DNA from 3 places in the Undibacterium sp. WLX3042 genome. Region 3 is predicted to be linked to each of the others. Evidence: predicted binding sites of a transcription regulator. Region 3 holds the regulator's gene; each other region holds the start of a gene.
What was found. Region 3 encodes sigma-54, which starts transcription at its own class of promoters, with help from an activator protein. Its sites were predicted from a motif close to TGGCANGNAANCTGCTTT; they were not measured.

Region 1 (5,843 bases), 280 kb from region 3:
CGCTGATGCGATCATGGGCATGCAGCTGGTGACTCACCAGACTGGTCCTGAAGGCCAGAAAGTTCGTCGCTTGCTGATCGAAGAAGGTGCTGACATCAAAAAAGAACTGTACGTCAGTATGGTGACTGATCGCGTAAGTCAGCGCGTGGTTCTGATGGCATCAAGCGAAGGCGGTATGGATATTGAAGAGGTTGCAGAGAAGCATCCAGAACTGATTCACAGCATCGCGATTGATCCGACCAATGGTCTGCAAGACGCTGAAGCCGACGACATTTCCCGTAAAATCGGTGTACCTGAGGGCTCTATTGAAGACGCCCGCGTTCAGTTAAAAGGCTTGTACAAAGCTTTCATGGAGACAGATTGCTCTCTGGCGGAAATCAATCCTTTGATTCTGACTGGTTCCGGTAAAGTGATCGCGCTGGATGCTAAGTTTAACTTCGACGCTAACTCCTTGTTCCGTCAGCCAGAAATCGTTGCTTACCGCGATCTGGATGAAGAAGATCCGGCCGAAATCGAAGCGTCCAAATTTGACCTTGCCTATATCTCCCTCGACGGTAACATCGGTTGTCTGGTGAACGGTGCTGGTCTGGCGATGGCAACCATGGATACGATCAAACTGTTCGGTGGTGAGCCAGCTAACTTCCTTGACGTAGGTGGTGGTGCAACAGCAGAAAAAGTCACTGAAGCATTCAAGATCATGTTGAAAAATCCTGGTCTGAAAGCGATTCTGGTTAATATCTTCGGCGGTATTATGCGCTGCGACGTGATCGCAGAAGGTGTGATTACTGCGTCTAAAGCTGTTTCCCTGCAAGTACCTCTGGTCGTACGCATGAAGGGTACAAATGAAGACATCGGCAAGAAAATGCTGGCTGACTCAGGTCTGCCTATCATTTCTGCTGACACGATGGAAGAAGCAGCACAGAAGGTTGTTGCCGCTGCTGCAGCTCACGCTTAATTATTGCAAGGAATCACTATGTCCATCCTGATTAATAAAGACACTAAAGTTATTACCCAAGGGATCACTGGTAAAACTGGCCAGTTTCATACACGTATGTGCCGCGATTACGCGAATGGCAAAAACTGCTTCGTTGCAGGTGTAAATCCTAAAAAAGCTGGTGAAGATTTCGAAGGTATTCCAATTTACGCAAATGTCTCTGAAGCGAAAGCAGCAACGGGCGCAACCGTTTCTGTGATCTATGTTCCGCCAGCTGGTGCAGCGGCTGCGATCTGGGAAGCGGTTGAAGCGGATCTCGATCTGGCGATCTGTATCACAGAAGGTATTCCTGTTCGCGACATGATGATGTTGAAAGACCGCATGGCAAAAGCCGGTAGCAAAACAAAATTGCTTGGCCCTAACTGCCCAGGCTTGATCACACCTGACGAAATCAAAATCGGTATTATGCCAGGCCACATTCACCGTAAAGGTCGTATTGGCGTGGTTTCCCGCTCCGGTACACTGACTTATGAAGCGGTCGGTCAGTTGACAGCGCTGGGCTTGGGTCAATCTTCCGCCGTTGGTATCGGTGGCGATCCTATCAATGGTCTGAAACATATCGATATCATGAAGATGTTCAATGATGATCCTGATACAGATGCAGTGATCATGATTGGTGAAATCGGTGGTCCGGACGAAGCGAATGCTGCATATTGGATTAAAGACAATATGAAGAAGCCGGTAGTTGGCTTTATCGCGGGGGTAACCGCGCCTCCGGGTAAGCGTATGGGTCACGCTGGTGCCTTGATTTCCGGCGGTGCTGATACAGCACAAGCAAAATTGGATATCATGGAATCTTGCGGTATTATGACAACGAAGAATCCATCTGAGATGGCGCGCTTGTTGAAAGCGATGCTGTAAAACGGATTTTATTCATCCCCAAAAAAAACCGCGATTTTCGCGGTTTTTTTTCGCGCGTATACTTTGCTTTTGAGTACAGACAGTGCAAACTCAATACCTTAATGTTAAGCTTCGCGGTGATAGGTAATATTAAATAAACTAATCGTTCTGGTTTCCAGCCAGAGTCAGCAATCAATGAGTGCTATTTGTCGATGCCACATCAGTATGTACTAGAATTTGCTGCCCTGTCAGATGTCGGACGGGTACGGAAGCATAACGAAGACGCCATCGTTGTCTGTGCGGATTACGGTTGCGCGGTGCTTGCTGACGGTATGGGAGGGTATCAGGCGGGAGAAGTCGCCAGCGCTATGACAACGCAAGTCGTTGCTGACTATCTCTGCGAAAAACTGGATTCTGCCTGGTATTCAAAGTTGGGTTTTCAGTCAATTCATGTATCGCGCTGGATGTCAGACGCTATTGTTCTGGCAAACCGCCAGGTCGTGCAGACTTCACGGGAAAATCCAGAATGTTTTGGTATGGGGACAACAGTCGTTGCAGCGTGCTGCATTCAGGATAAGATTTTGTTCGCACACGTCGGCGATTCCAGGGCATATCGTTATCGTCACCATGTGTTGACAAGAATGACGGAGGATCACTCCGTTCTTCAGGATCAGATCAATGCTGGCTTAATTACAGAAGCCCAGGCACGTTTTTCATCAATCAAAAATTTGATTACGCGAGCCGTAGGTATTCAGGACAACATCGAAATTGACCTGAGTGTTCATCAGTCAGAAGATTCTGATATTTATATGCTTTGCTCTGACGGATTGACAGACTTGCTTGATGATCACCAGATTCACGCAATGTTACAGCGATATGCAGATGATTTATCTGTCTGCTGCAGAGCATTGGTTGATTCTGCAAACATCGAGGGTGGTTTCGATAACATATCGGTTGTTTTGTTCAGGTTAAAGGCGGTACATAGTCCGTCCTGGATTCAAAAGCTGTTATTCCGGCAATCTTTGGAAAATTGAATAAGTGAGAGGATGTATGGCGAAGATCATCGTCACCTTTAATGGGTTGGTGCAGCAAGAAGTCAGTATAAACAAATCCCGTATTACGATAGGTCGACGCGTCGGGAACGATATAGTTATCGATCACCTGACAGTCAGTGGTCAACATGCAGCGATTGATACTACACCGAATGGTTCTTTTGTTCTTGACCTGGGTAGTACCAATGGCACTCTGGTTAATAATCAGCCAGTCAAGAAGCATCTACTTCAGCACGATGATGTTATCGATATTGGCAAGTACAAACTGCGCTTTCAGGTAGAAAAGAGCGCTCAGGTCACGCCAGTCTCTTCCGCGGTTTCAGGGCAGCAGGCTCCGGCGAAAATAAAAGTGATCAATGGTGCTAATGCGGGTAAGGAGTTGGTGTTGACAAAAGCGGTGACGACCGTGGGAAGTCCTGGGACGCAAGTGATTGCAATTGCAAGGCAAACGGACAGATATATTGTTCGCCACGTCGAAGGAAAAGAATTCCCGAAAGTGAACGGGCAACTGCTGTCAGAACAGCCACATACCTTACAGCATGGTGATGTGATTGATATTAGTGGTACTCACATGCAATTTAGTGTTTAACAGTCGACAAACAGAGTATTTCCGACTTTGAATGTAAGTGATTGACAAAAAATGTCACTTATTAACGTAGAACGTCACTTATTTTGAAGTGTATGAACAACATTAACGCTAATTTGCTCTTGTGACTTAATGTTAAATAGCTGGCACACAGTTTGCTGTAAGGTGGACAGGGTCATTCTTTTAAATTGTTATTAGGAGAACTATATGAAATCTATGAAATTGGTTAAAAAAGTACAACAAGGTTTTACCTTGATTGAATTGATGATCGTTGTAGCGATTATCGGTATTCTGGCTGCAGTTGCGTTGCCTGCATACAATGACTACACGACACGCGCTCAGGTTTCTGAAGCGGTTGAGTTGCTCGGTGGTTTGAAGTCACCTTTGTCTGCTTACGGTTACGAAAATAATGAATGGCCTACTTCGTTGGTTGCTAAAGATCCAACAGCGAAGCAAATCGTTGCAACATTGACAGGTAAGTATTCTGCTGTGACGGCGACTGTGGATGGTACATTCCCAACAGGTACTACTGTTGCGACAATGTCATCCGGTCAGGCTAAAGACAAGCTGGTTAAATTCAAAACTACGGATGGTGGTCAGACTTGGAGTTGTACAAGTGCCGGTGCTGGTACTACTGTTGACATCAAGTGGTTGCCACAAGCATGTAAGTAATTTGTGTTTTGCTGTCTGATGAAAGGTGCTGTTTTCGGCACCTTTTTTTTCGAGTTGTTTCTTGCCGAGAGATTGCCATGTATAAACAGCGGTTTCAAAGAGGTTTTACCCTGATCGAACTGATGATTGTGGTTGCAATTATCGGTATTTTGGCCGCAATAGCATTACCTTCATACCTGGATTACACGACGAGGGCTCAGGTCGCGGAAGCTGTCGAGTTGATCGGGGGAGTGAAGGGGCCGATCGCCGTTTATGGTTATGAAAATAAGGAATGGCCTGGTCTGGTGGAAAAAGATCCTGATGCAAAGCAAATTAATGTTGCCCTGGTAGGCAAATATTCAAAAATTGATAGTGCTGTGCAAGGAACTTATCCTGAAGGCAGTATCACCTCGGTGATGACTTATGGTCAGGCGGAAACTAAGAAATTGGTATTTAAAACCCCGGACGGTGGGAAAATCTGGGATTGCAGCGCCAGTGCTGGTACTGATATCGAATTGAAATGGCTGCCTCAGGCATGTAAATAAGCTACTGTTGATGAAGTCTGATTTTTGTTGTGTCTGAGCTCAATTTTTGTCTGTCTGAGATACTCAGCATTGAGGTGGATTAGTTTACAATCCATATCAGAGAAAGACCATTGCTGCGCAATGATCGTCATCGTTGTATTTTCTTAATCTTGTAACCAAAGGCATTCACACTGAGTGCTTTTTTTTTGTTTATTGGCAGCTTGATTATGTCTGGATTAGTTTTCCGCTTACGTGCATCAGGGTTGCATTTACTGGTATCCGCCATCATTGCCACTATGGTCGCTGGAACTATTTTATTTTTGTGGTATCCCGGTCAATACGCAGATATCTGTGGAGGGATGCAGCTGATATGGATAGTGATTTCTGTCGATATTGTTTTGGGGCCATTACTGACATTCGTGGCGTTTGATCAAAAGAAGAAAAGAGCAGAGTTGTTACGTGATATTCTTGTGATCAGTATTTTGCAGGTGTCAGGCCTGACCTACGGCGCTCACGTGGTCTATATCGCACGCCCGGTTGCGATGGTCTTTGAAGGTTCGCAGTTTCGTGTCGTAACGGCGAATGATGTTGATATCAATGAGTTGCCTCAGGCACGGGCGGATATGCGCAGTCTGTCTCTGACAGGGCCTGTATTATTGGGTGTCCGCGATTATAAAGATGCAGTCGAAAAATCTGATGCTGCTTTCCGCGCTTTTTCGGGCTATGACATTGGTACCAGACCTTCTTTTTGGCAACCTTATGCTGACTCTCAGACCAAGGTTTTGAGCGTTGCCAGAACCCTTGATACCTTAATTAAAAAATATCCGGAAAGTAAGCTCGAAATAGAGCGTCAACTGAACAAGACTGGTCATACAATTGATAATGCAAAATTTTTACCAGTATTAAGCCGTGGTACCGATTGGTTGGTCGTCATTGATAGCAGCACAGCGAAGCCTTTGTTTTTCTTGAAGAAAGACGGCTTTTTCTGATTCTCACATTTGTGAAGTAGTTAATTTTTCTTTCAAAGGCCGGTGCTCGTTAGGTGGCATCGCATTTATAGATGCGGCAGACTTCATGTCTGGCTGAAACTGAAGCCTGGTTCCAGGGACGCTAATGTCAAATAAAAATAATATTAATTATGCGATTCTCGGGATGAGTATCGCTTTTTCTTACCTGTTACCAATTCATATACATCC
Region 2 (5,843 bases), 950 kb from region 3:
GAATTTATCGGCAATATAGCCACCGATGATTGGTGTCAGATAGACGAGACCGGTGTACCAGCCATACAGATTGGCGGCGTCTGCGCGGGTCCAGCCCCAGCCGCCTTTGGCCGTTTCTGTGACCAGAAACAAGACCAGCAATGCGCGCATGCCATAATAAGAAAATCGTTCCCACATTTCTGTGAAAAACAAAACAAATAAGCTATCGGGGTGTCCCAAGATAGTGTTCGCCCCGGGATTTTGAATTTTGTCCAAATTGCTCTCCGTTGTTGGTTTTAATTGGATGCTGATTCACCAGCAAATATATTTTCAAAGCTTATGCCAGAATGATTTGAATTGAATCAATTCGGCGCGTAGCTTACCACGATGAAAAACTCATATAGAAAGACATATTGTGCGTCGCAGCAAATGTTGTGCCATCGCATGTAAATGAGGATGGACAAGGCTTTCGTCGCATCATGCAGGGACGTTCCGGGATCGCTTGTTTTCCGTATCACAGGTTTGCCTGGTAACGATTTTGTGCGATCCTGATGCGAACTTGGGTAAAACTGCTCGTTTTGGTGCAGTGTTTAATTGAATAATGAATATCATCATGCTTCTGTCTTCTCAACGCTTTATCCCTTCGCTGCTGGTCGCTGTCGCAGCACTGTTGTTCGCTCCCCATGTCAGCGCGGTCACAACGACGACCAACGGGCATGGTACCGAGGGGAGTTACCGTTTACCTCCGCCGGAATTACAGGCCATTGTTGACGCACCGCGCGGGCCGGTTTTTAAACTCGGACCACAGCGTAAAACTGCATTGCTGGTCAGTTTGCCAGGCTTACCTAGCATTGCCGAAGTCGCGCAGCCGGAACTCAGGCTGGCAGGCTTGCGTATTAATCCGCGCACCCGTGCTGCGAGTCATTTTGATTTCGGTAACAGCCTGAGTCTGCTCGATGTTGCGAGCGGCAAAATCCGTGAAGTCAGCGGCTTACCGGCAAAGCCACGGATCGCTGACACTCTCTGGTCACCGGATGAAAAATGGTTGGCGTTCAGTCGCTGGACCGATGACGGCGTGGAACTATGGCTGCTGGATGTGAAGAAAGCACATGCACAAAGACTGATTGATGAGAAGCTGAACGCCGTCGCCAGTGCCGGATTTGCGTGGAGTAATGGCTCTGAACAATTGCTGGTACGTTTGCTGCCACTTCGTCAGAAGCCGGCACCAAACCTCATGCAAAAACCATTGGGACCGAATACACTGGAGAGCAAAGGCGGTAAGCTGACGCAGAACCGTACTTATCCTGACATGCTGAAAACACCGGCAGACGCCGATATGCTGGACTGGCAACTGCAAACACAACTGGCATTTGTCAGTGTCAGTGGCGACGTGCGCCGCATAGGCCCGGTCATGACGCTGACCAAAGCGCAGGCGTCGCCCGACGGTAATCTGATTCTGACCACACAATTACGTCGCCCTTATTCAACGATGCTGCCAGTAGATCGTTTTCCGCAGCTGATCGAATTGTGGGATGAGAATGGCAGGAAAGTAAAAACCATCGCAGAACGTCCTATGCGGGAGCGCCTGCCGACCGGGAATGATGCGGTACAGGCCGGGCCGCGTGATTTTGCCTGGCGCAACGACAAACCCGCGACCTTATACTGGCTGGAAGCACAGGCTGGCGGTGATCCAGATGCGCCAGTTAAAGTGCATGATGTTCTGATGCAGCAGGCGGCACCGTTTGACGCGCCGCCACAAAAACTGATGGATCTGGCGTGGCGCTTTAATAATATTCAATGGGGTAATGACGGGCTGGCGCTGGTGACAGAAAGCTGGTGGAAAACCCGTGATACCCGCATGTGGCGCATACGTCCCGGCGTCGCCGACAGCAAACCGGAACTCTTGTTTGCGCGTAAATCAGAAGACCAGTACGCCCATCCGGGGCAGCCAGTGATGACGCAAAATCAGTACGGCCGCGCGGTGCTGAGGCTGGCACCGGACGGCAAGTCGATTTTCCTGATTGGCAATGGTGCCAGTTCTGAAGGTGACCGTCCGTTTCTGGACCGGTTTGATCTCAACAGCAAGCAAGCGGTGCGCATGTTCCGTTCGCATGCACCGTATTACGAAGAAGTGCTTGGCTTGTTGAATGACAAAGGCACCAGCATCGTCACCAGCCGCGAATCGAACGAGGAAAGGCCAAATTATTTCGTGCGTGATCTGGCACATAATGACGCAGCGCGGGCGCTGACGCAGTTCCCGCATCCATTGCCGCAACTCAAAGGCGTTAAAAAACAGCAGCTCCGTTATGAACGTGAAGATGGTGTCGATCTGACCGCGACCCTGTATCTGCCGCCGGGCTACGACCCGAAACGCGATGGTCCGCGCCCCATGATTATGTGGGCCTATCCGCGTGAATTTAAAACGGCGGAGGCCGCAGGTCAGGTGAACGGTTCGCCGTATAAATTCAACCGGATTTCCTATAACGGTCCGCAAGTGATGCTGGCACGTGGTTATACCGTGCTGGATGGCCCGACGATGCCGATTATCGGCGAAGGCAAGAAAGAGCCGAATGATACTTATCTTGAACAACTCAAAATGAGTGCCGAAGCAGCAGTTGACGAAGTTGTGCGGCTTGGTGTCGCCGACCGCAATCGTATCGCGATCGGTGGCCACAGTTACGGCGCGTTCATGACCGCCAATCTGCTGACGCACACGCGCTTGTTCCGCGCCGGCATTGCACGTTCTGGCGCTTACAACCGTACACTGACGCCGTTTGGTTTTCAGTCAGAAGAGCGCAATTTCTGGCAGGCGCGCAAGACGTATCAGGAAATGTCACCGTTTAATTTTGCTAACCAGATCAAAGACCCGATACTCTTTATTCACGGTGAACAAGACAACAACCCCGGCACTTTCCCTATCCAAAGTGAGCGCATGTATCAGGCGTTGCAAGGTCTGGGCGCGGTCACGCGTCTGGTAATGCTGCCGAATGAAAGTCATAGTTATCGTGCGCGGGAATCCGTGCTGCACATGTTGTGGGAACAGGATCGCTGGCTGGAAACCTATGTTAAAAATGCGAAAGGCGAAGCCGGAGAGAAGGACTGAATATCTGCGAAAGAGGGTGCCTGATGATGCGTGGATTGCACGGCACCCGCATCGCCGGATGTGGCTTTTTCCGCCTTTTTCCTCTTACTTAATGTTTTACATTAAAGTTTTGCATTAAGATGCAAATTGCTTTTATCTTGTCAGGTTTTCTATGCTTAAAGCCGTTATTCTGGACGCGAATGCGATCGCCCGCAATTTACTGACTTCCGTGCTGAGTAACGGCGGTCATGAAGTGGTCGCGGATGCCAATCTCGCGCCAGCCAGCCTGGCGCGCGTGATCCGGCTCAGGCCGCAGATTGTCTGCATTGATATCGGCGAGGCCAATGAAGCCGGCTGGGCCATCATCACTCAGTTACGCACCGAGTTGCCGAAGTCGTTGTTGTTTATGGTGTCGTCCGGAATTAATGCTGGGATGATTCAGGATGCGCAGCAGCGCGGTGTGCATGGTTTTATTGTGAAACCTTTCAACTCTGTCGCCGTTCTGACTTCTATTCGTAACACCATCCTGCGCATCGCCAAGCAACAGCGCGCGAATGCCGAAGCCGCCAGCAGCGGTGACACTGAATCTGCCTGAATCGTTTCATCCGGCACGACGCCTGTTTTATCCGCCCTGATCCGCATTCGTCGCATACCCGCGCAATCTCATGAGCTCCGCGTAGACTGTATCTGTCGTTGAAAGGGAAGATCATGTCAGTCACACCTGCAAGCCTTATGTCGCCATCGGCGAATGAAGAAATCCTGCCACCGGAAGTGTCCGCCAGAAGCGAATCCTGGCTGACCCGAGCGCGCAATTACCCGGTGTTTTCACGCACCTGGTATCGCTATCGCGCACGCGCCTGGATGGGTACGCTGATTCCCGCGCTGCTGCTGATTTTTCTGATCGATGCGGCGCGCGGCGCTGACTGGCGTACCTTCTTTGTTGTCTGGATACCGCTGGCGCTGGCGGGTACCGGTATGCATCTTGGTGGCGCCGCACTCGCCGTCTGGGTGCGACAACGCGGCTATGCGGAAAAAAAAGAATGGCGTTGTCTGATCACGGTCTTATGTGCCGGATTATTGTGCAGTCTGTTGCTATTTTTTGCGGCGAGGCAGGCGACACAGCAATTATTGCATTACGAGGCACCGATGCTGACCGCGCTGAAATTGCATTATTCTGGTTCGCCGGATCCTGCAAAAACAACCGCGGCTACGCCTGCGGGAAACTGGTTATCGGAATTCAAAGCCGGATTTGAGCAGGGTTTGCAGGATGGCAGCCAGAACCGCGCGCCACGTCCACCGGATACTGCAGGCTCGGATTTCTGGAAAGGTTTTTATATTGGTTTGGTATTGTCTTCCGTCTGTATTTACCTCAGCGGCGGCTATGATCTCTGGCTGTTTTCTCGCCAGCGCAATATGTTGAAAGTCGCACAGAGCAAGCGCGCCTCAGAACAGGCGCAGGCGATGCAAAGAGAAACCGAATTACGCTTGTCGGTATTGGCCGCGCAGGTGGAACCGCACTTTCTGTTCAACACACTGGCCGGTGTACGTTCGGCGATCAGCACTGAGCCAGCGCGGGCGGTCGCGATTGTCGATCATCTGGTCGATTATCTGCGCGCAACCATACCGCAGATGCGCGATGACGGCGGCTCGGTGCAGTCGCGTTTGAGCAAGCAACTTGATGCGGTGCATGCGTATCTGAGTCTGATGCAGGCCCGTATTCCGCGTCTGAGTTTCAGTGTCGAATCACAGATTGCGGACGCCGCGGTGCCGCCGTTGATGCTGATTTCTTTAGTCGAGAATGCGATCAAACACGGCATAGAACCCAAGGTCGGCGCGGCGCACATTGCCGTGAAGGTCAGCGTTATCGCCATCCAGGAACAGCCCATGCTGGAAATGCGCGTCGAAGATGATGGCGTCGGCTTTGGCGGTCACAACAGTGGCTCTGGCATTGGTCTGGCGAATATCCATCAGCGGCTGGCGGCGATGTACGGTGACCGCGCCAGCCTGTTGCTGAAAGCCCGCCCCGAGGGCGGGGTTGCTGCCATCATCACAATTCCTTTAGAAAAACAGACGGAGGCTGCATGATCACCGCCATCATCGCTGAAGATGAAGATTTACCACGTAAAGAATTACGCCGCATGCTCAATGATCTATGGCCGGAATTGCAGATCGTTGCTGAATGCGAGCATGGCGCTGATGCGCTCGATGCAATTTATACCCATCAGCCCGACATCGCATTTCTGGATATCCGCATGCCCGGCATGTCGGGACTGGATGTGGCAAATGCCGTCAAAGGGCGTTGCCATGCGGTGTTCACCACCGCTTACGATAATCATGCACTCGATGCGTTTGCCGCCGGTGCGATCGACTATCTGTTGAAGCCAGTGGCACAGGCGCGTTTGGCGGAAGCAATCGCGCGTTTAAAAGCGCGCCTGGCCAGCAAACAAGCCGCACCCGATCTGAGCCAGCTGATGTCGGAACTCGACAAGCGCATCCGTGGTAATGCCGCCGAGCGCATACGCTGGATCAGTGCCAGCGTCGGCGATACGATCAAGATGTTCCCGATAGAAAAAATTCTGTTTTTCAGTTCCGATGAAAAATATACCCGTGTCGTATGCGGGCATGATGAAGCGCATGTGCGCAAGCCGCTGAAAGAATTAATGGAAGGACTCGACCCCGACATTTTCTGGCAGATCCATCGCGGCACCGTGGTGCGTGCCGATGCGATCGCGCGCGCACAGCGTGACGACATGGGGCGCTATCTGGTTGAACTGCATGGCAG
Region 3 (5,843 bases):
CATCGCGATCCTGCCTATCATTAAACGCCTTGGCGTCAAACTGATTTCACTGACAGGCAATCCGCAATCGAGTCTGGCGAAACTGGCCGATGTGCATCTGAATCTGCACGTCGATAAAGAAGCCTGCCCGCTGAATCTTGCGCCGACAGCCAGTACCACGGTCACCCTTGCTTTAGGCGATGCGCTGGCAGTCGCCGTACTCGATGCCCGCGGCTTCCGCGAAGAGGATTTCGCCCGTTCCCACCCGGGTGGCGCACTGGGTCGCCGTCTGCTGACCTATGTCAAAGATGTGATGCGTACCGGTGACGCGATTCCCTGCGTGACACCCGATACGCAACTGACCACGGCACTGCTGGAGATCACCAAAAAAGGAATGGCGATGACCGCAGTGATTGATGCCGAGCGTCATATCGTCGGCGTTTTCACCGATGGTGATTTGCGCCGCCTGATGGAAGACGTCAGAGATTTCACGCAAATCCGCATCGCGGATGTCATGCACAAAAATCCACGCAGCATACGCGCCGAACAACTGGCGGTCGAAGCTGTCGAAGTGATGGAAACCTATCGCATTAATCAGCTGCTGGTCACAGATGAACATGGCAAACTGGCTGGTGCATTACATATTCACGATCTGACCAGAGCCAAGGTGATTTAATGTCTGAAGCGATCATAAGAGCAGCAAAAATCAGACTGATGATCTTTGATGTGGACGGTATTCTGACCGATGGCAGCCTGCATTTCGGTGCGGATGGCGAAACGCTGAAAACATTCAATGTGCTGGATGGACAGGGCATACGGTTGCTGCAAAACGCTGGCATTGCCACGGCCATAATCAGTGCCCGGCAATCGCCGATCGTCGCGCGGCGCGCCGCTGATCTGGGCATCACCTATGTGCGTCAGGGCATCCATGACAAAAAAACGGCATTTTTGCATCTGCTGCAAGAGTTGAATATACCGGCAGACGAATGTGGCTTTATCGGCGATGATGTGATCGACCTGCCGGTTCTGACCCGTGTCGGCTTCGCCGCCAGCGTACCTAACGGTCATGCAGAAGTGCGCCAACGCGTCCATCACGTGACGACGGCCAGCGGCGGCAAAGGTGCAGCCAGGGAAGTCTGCGATTTCATATTGCGGGCGCAAAACAAGTACGACAGCGTTCTGGCAGAATACCTCGCATGAAGGCACAAATCACTATCGACCGCGCACGCACCTGGATGGCTATCGCTGCTGTCGGTCTCCTTGCACTTGGCAGTTTCTGGCTGTACGACACAGTACGTCGTCAGGGCGCCGATGATTACAACCGGACCTCAGCGCGTCAGGAACCGGATTATTACGTCGAGAATTTTAATTTCATCAAACTCTCGAATAACGGCAAGGCAAATTATCACGTGACCGGACAAAGCCTGGTGCATTTACCGCGCACGGATCAGTACGATATCAAAGAGCCGCGCATCAGCAGCTTCGATACGCAGCGCACACCGATCACGATTAATGCAGCGCGTGCGGTTGTGGAACAGAAATCTGAGGTGCTGTCCCCAAAACGTACCGAAGATGTGGTGCATCTTTATGATCAGGTAAGAGTAGAGAGGCCACAAGGAATCAACTCCAGTTTTATGCGGGTAGAAACAGAATATCTGCAGTTACTGCCGGACTCCGACATCGTCAGGACGGACCAACGCATCAGACTGATCACGGATAACGGCGAAACCGATGCGACCGGTATGATCGCGAACAATGCGAATCAGGAATTGCGTCTGCTCAGTAAAGTGCATGCACGCCTGTTCAAACATAAATGAAAAAACATTCATCAACAACACAGACAAGACAGAGAGTAAACATGCGCCCCGAAAAAAAAACAGTGCATCTTGCGTTGAGCTCATGGATGTTAGCCCTGATGGCTTTACTGTCCGTATCCAGCGTTCACGCTGAAAAAGCAGACAGTCTCAAAGAAATGACGATAGAAGCAGACCAGTTTTTAAATAATGGCAAGACCAATGTCAGTACGTTTTCAGGTGATGTCGTGGTCGTCCGCGGCACACTGAAAGTCAGAGCAGAAAAAGCTGTTGTTACAAAAAGTGCCGATGAATTCCAGCATGTTGTACTGACCGCCAAACCTGGCGCAAAAATCACGTTTCGTCAGAAGCGCGACGGCGGGCCAGATCTTTGGGTGGAAGGCGAATCCGAAAAAGCGGAATACGATGAAAAAACAGAATTCGTAAAATTCCTGTCCAGGGCACAAATACGCTATCTCGACGGAAACAAAGTCACACAGCAACAAGAAGGAGAATTCCTTTCCTACGATAGTAAAAATGATGTCTTTGTCGGCGTCAATTCCAGCTCAGGTCAGGCAGTGTCAGGAGGCGGTCGCATCAAAACCACGATACAACCAAGAACTGAGAAACAGGCAAATTAAGATGGGATCAAAAGACAGCACGCTGACCGTCAAAGGTCTGCAAAAACGCTACGGTGCACGACAAGTTGTGCGCGATGTATCGCTGCTGGTAAAAAGCGGCGAAGTCGTCGGGCTGCTGGGACCAAACGGCGCAGGTAAAACCACCTCTTTTTATATGATCGTCGGACTGGTACCTTCCGACGCCGGCGAAATCAATATCGACGATACGAATGTTTCGGATTTACCGATACATCAGCGTGCCGTCCTCGGTCTGTCGTATCTGCCTCAGGAAGCATCAGTGTTTCGTAAACTGACGGTCGAAGAAAATATCCGCGCTGTACTCGAACTGCAAAAAGACAAAGATGGAAAATTTTTATCCGAGAAAAAAATCCGGCAACGTCTGGACAGCTTGCTGACCGATCTGCAGATAGAAAAAATCCGTGACAGTCAGGCGCTGGCTTTATCGGGCGGTGAACGACGTCGTGTCGAAATTGCGCGCGCACTCGCGACGAACCCGCGTTTTGTTCTGCTCGATGAACCTTTTGCCGGAGTCGATCCGATTGCAGTGATTGAGATTCAACGCATCGTCCGCTTCCTGAAAGAACGCGGTATCGGTGTGCTGATCACCGATCATAATGTCCGCGAAACGCTGGGTATCTGTGACCATGCCTACATCATCAATCAAGGCTCGGTATTAGCCAGCGGCAAACCCGACGACATCATTCAGAATGAGTCTGTGCGACGCGTCTATCTGGGAGAACATTTCCGGATGTAACGGGACGCATTATGAAACAAAGCCTGCAACTACGTACTTCTCAGCATCTTGCGCTGACGCCTCAACTGCAGCAATCGATACGGCTGTTGCAACTGTCAACGCTGGAACTGCATCAGGAACTGGAAACGCTGCTGATAGAAAATCCTATGCTGGAGCGTGTCGATGACCCTATGGATAATGCGGTCCGCCTGCTGGCGGATGGCGCCATCAACAATACAAGTACGACGCCGGATGCAGGCATGGAAAGCATCACGCCTTCTGAAAGCGCCGCGCCACAAGATGCTGCTGTCGAAGCTGATGTGCCGGTCAACGACAGCATCAGTGCCAACGAAGAAGAGTGGAGTTTTAACGATGCGCCTTCCGGTGCAGCTAACGCCGATGAAGATGAAGGCAGGCCTCAGCTCGAATCTACCCACATCAGCCTGCGTGACTATCTGCTGGAACAAATGCGCCTCACGCTCAGGGAAGCACGCGACCGCGCATTGCTGGAACTGATCATCGACACACTCGATGATAACGGCTACCTGACAGAAAGTCTGGAAGAAATTCACGCTGGTCTGCCACTCGAATTATTAATAGACGAAGAGGAATTATCGTTCGCGCTGAAGATGCTGCAGAGTTTTGATCCGCCGGGTGTCGGTGCGCGAAATTTATCAGAGTGTCTCGCGATACAGATCAGGCGCATGCCGAAAATTCCTTTTGTTACCCGCCGTCTTGCACTGGCACTGGTGGAAACACAGCTGACTTTGTTTGCACAAAGAGACTTCACAAAATTAAAAAAAATATTCGACTGCGATGATGAAGATTTGCGCGAAGCGCAGGCAGTCATACGGCAATGCGAACCACGGCCAGGTATCGCATTTGCCACCAGCAGCTCAGACTATGCAGTACCGGATGTGATCGTCAGAAAAAATGGTAATGGCTGGCAAGTGTTACTGAATCAGGATGTGATGCCGAAACTGCGCGTGAGCAGTATGTACGCCAACATCATGCGGCAGAATCGCGGCGAAACAGGACTTGGAACCCAGTTACAGGAAGCACGCTGGCTGATCAAAAATATGCGTCAGCGCTTCGAAACAATCTTACGGGTGTCACAAGCGATAGTTGAAAGACAACGTAATTTTTTTGCGCATGGTGCTGTTGCGATGCGCCCTCTTGTTTTGCGCGAAATAGCTGATACACTGGGTCTGCACGAGAGCACTATTTCTCGTGTGACGACTCAGAAATACATGCTGACCCCGCATGGGATGTTTGAGTTGAAATATTTTTTCGGCAGCCATGTTGCGACGGAAACAGGGGGTGAAGCCTCTTCCACCGCGATACGTGCACTCATCAAGCAGTTGATAGGAGCAGAAGACCAGAAAAGCCCACTCTCTGATAGCAAAATCGCAGACATGCTGGGTGAACAGGGCATGGTAATTGCCCGACGGACCGTAGCCAAATACCGTGAAGCCCTGAAAATACCGCCAGTCAGTTTGCGAAAATCTTTGTAAGCAGTCCTTGTAATCACGGTTTGAATTGCTATATATGATTTAGCTCAACGCCGTAAAATCAAAATGAGCTTATTGTTATTAGCAAGCAATATCACTAAAGGAGCACAGTATGAATCTCACCATCAGTGGACATCACGTTGAAGTCACTCCTGCCATTCGTGAATATGTACATACCAAGCTGGAACGTATCCGGCGTCACTTTGATCAGGTCATTGATCTGACCGTCACGCTGACCGTCGACAAGCTGAGCGAAAAAGAGAAACGACATAAAGCCGACATTGACCTGCATATCAGTGGTAAAAATATTCACGTTGAAAGTCTGGCGCATGATTTATACGCTGCGATTGATACACTGATTGATAAACTGGATCGTCAGGTGATCAAGCATAAAGATAAAGTTCAGGGTCACGATCGCGATGCGATCAAACATATCCCTGATCCGGCATCGGCATAATCGCCCGCCTCCCGTTATTTACGGAACACGAAAACAAGGACGCCAACAGCGTCCTTTTTTGTTATCTGTTTTTTGTTATTTTTGTCGTACTGACGAAGTGCAAACAGGAATAAAATGATTGCCCTGTCACGACTATGTTAATGGTATCTACATGAGCGAATACGTAATCACTTCCGTTAAAAATCAGATCGGCTACATCACTCTCGACCGTCCGAAAGCATTGAACTCTCTGTCACTGGAGATGGTGCGCGCACTCACCGCCACATTATTGGCGTGGCGCGACGATACAACTATCCGTGCCGTATTCATACACAGCAGCAGTGAAAAAGCATTTTGTGCCGGTGGCGACATCCGCTTTTTCTATGACGTCGGCACCGCTACGCCAACTGGTGACAGCGCCCTGCTCGAAGATTTTTTTACCGAAGAATATGCGTTAAATCATTTGATACATTTTTACCCTAAGCCCTACATCGCGTTGATGAATGGTGTGGTGATGGGTGGCGGTATGGGCATTGCGCAGGCAGGTGAAAATTGCCGTCTGCGTATCGTGACCGAACGTACCAAAATGGCGATGCCGGAAGTGAACATCGGTTTATTTCCGGATGTCGGCGGTAGTTATTTCCTGTCGCGAACACCGGGTGAAATCGGTACTTATCTCGGTCTGACTGGCGACATCATTGCCGCTGCCGATGCCTTATATGCAGGCCTCGCTGACGTCTATATCCCAAC

Region 1: ACPAOP_RS00185 (pilin) is a predicted target of sigma-54. The motif match lies at 3,617-3,634, and genes of this name have one in related genera.
Region 2: ACPAOP_RS05715 (ANTAR domain-containing response regulator) is a predicted target of sigma-54. The motif match lies at 3,198-3,215, and genes of this name have one in related genera.

The regions. Positions count from the first base shown of each region.
Region 1 is NZ_CP186698.1:36,677-42,519, reverse strand. It holds gene sucC (ADP-forming succinate--CoA ligase subunit beta) at 1-955, shown strand, start outside; gene sucD (succinate--CoA ligase subunit alpha) at 974-1,855, shown strand; gene ACPAOP_RS00195 (Stp1/IreP family PP2C-type Ser/Thr phosphatase) at 2,047-2,868, shown strand; gene ACPAOP_RS00190 (FHA domain-containing protein) at 2,885-3,475, shown strand; gene ACPAOP_RS00185 (pilin) at 3,680-4,144, shown strand; gene ACPAOP_RS00180 (pilin) at 4,222-4,668, shown strand; gene tfpZ (TfpX/TfpZ family type IV pilin accessory protein) at 4,875-5,636, shown strand; gene ACPAOP_RS00170 (Wzy polymerase domain-containing protein) at 5,761-5,843, shown strand, end outside.
Region 2 is NZ_CP186698.1:1,271,021-1,276,863, forward strand. It holds gene ACPAOP_RS05705 (peptide MFS transporter) at 1-255, opposite strand, end outside; gene ACPAOP_RS05710 (prolyl oligopeptidase family serine peptidase) at 593-3,082, shown strand; gene ACPAOP_RS05715 (ANTAR domain-containing response regulator) at 3,234-3,656, shown strand; gene ACPAOP_RS05720 (sensor histidine kinase) at 3,770-5,146, shown strand; gene ACPAOP_RS05725 (LytR/AlgR family response regulator transcription factor) at 5,143-5,843, shown strand, end outside.
Region 3 is NZ_CP186698.1:317,036-322,878, forward strand. It holds gene ACPAOP_RS01405 (KpsF/GutQ family sugar-phosphate isomerase) at 1-655, shown strand, start outside; gene ACPAOP_RS01410 (KdsC family phosphatase) at 655-1,179, shown strand; gene lptC (LPS export ABC transporter periplasmic protein LptC) at 1,176-1,796, shown strand; gene lptA (lipopolysaccharide transport periplasmic protein LptA) at 1,838-2,413, shown strand; gene lptB (LPS export ABC transporter ATP-binding protein) at 2,415-3,167, shown strand; gene ACPAOP_RS01430 (RNA polymerase factor sigma-54) at 3,179-4,660, shown strand; gene hpf (ribosome hibernation-promoting factor, HPF/YfiA family) at 4,770-5,114, shown strand; gene ACPAOP_RS01440 (enoyl-CoA hydratase/isomerase family protein) at 5,266-5,843, shown strand, end outside.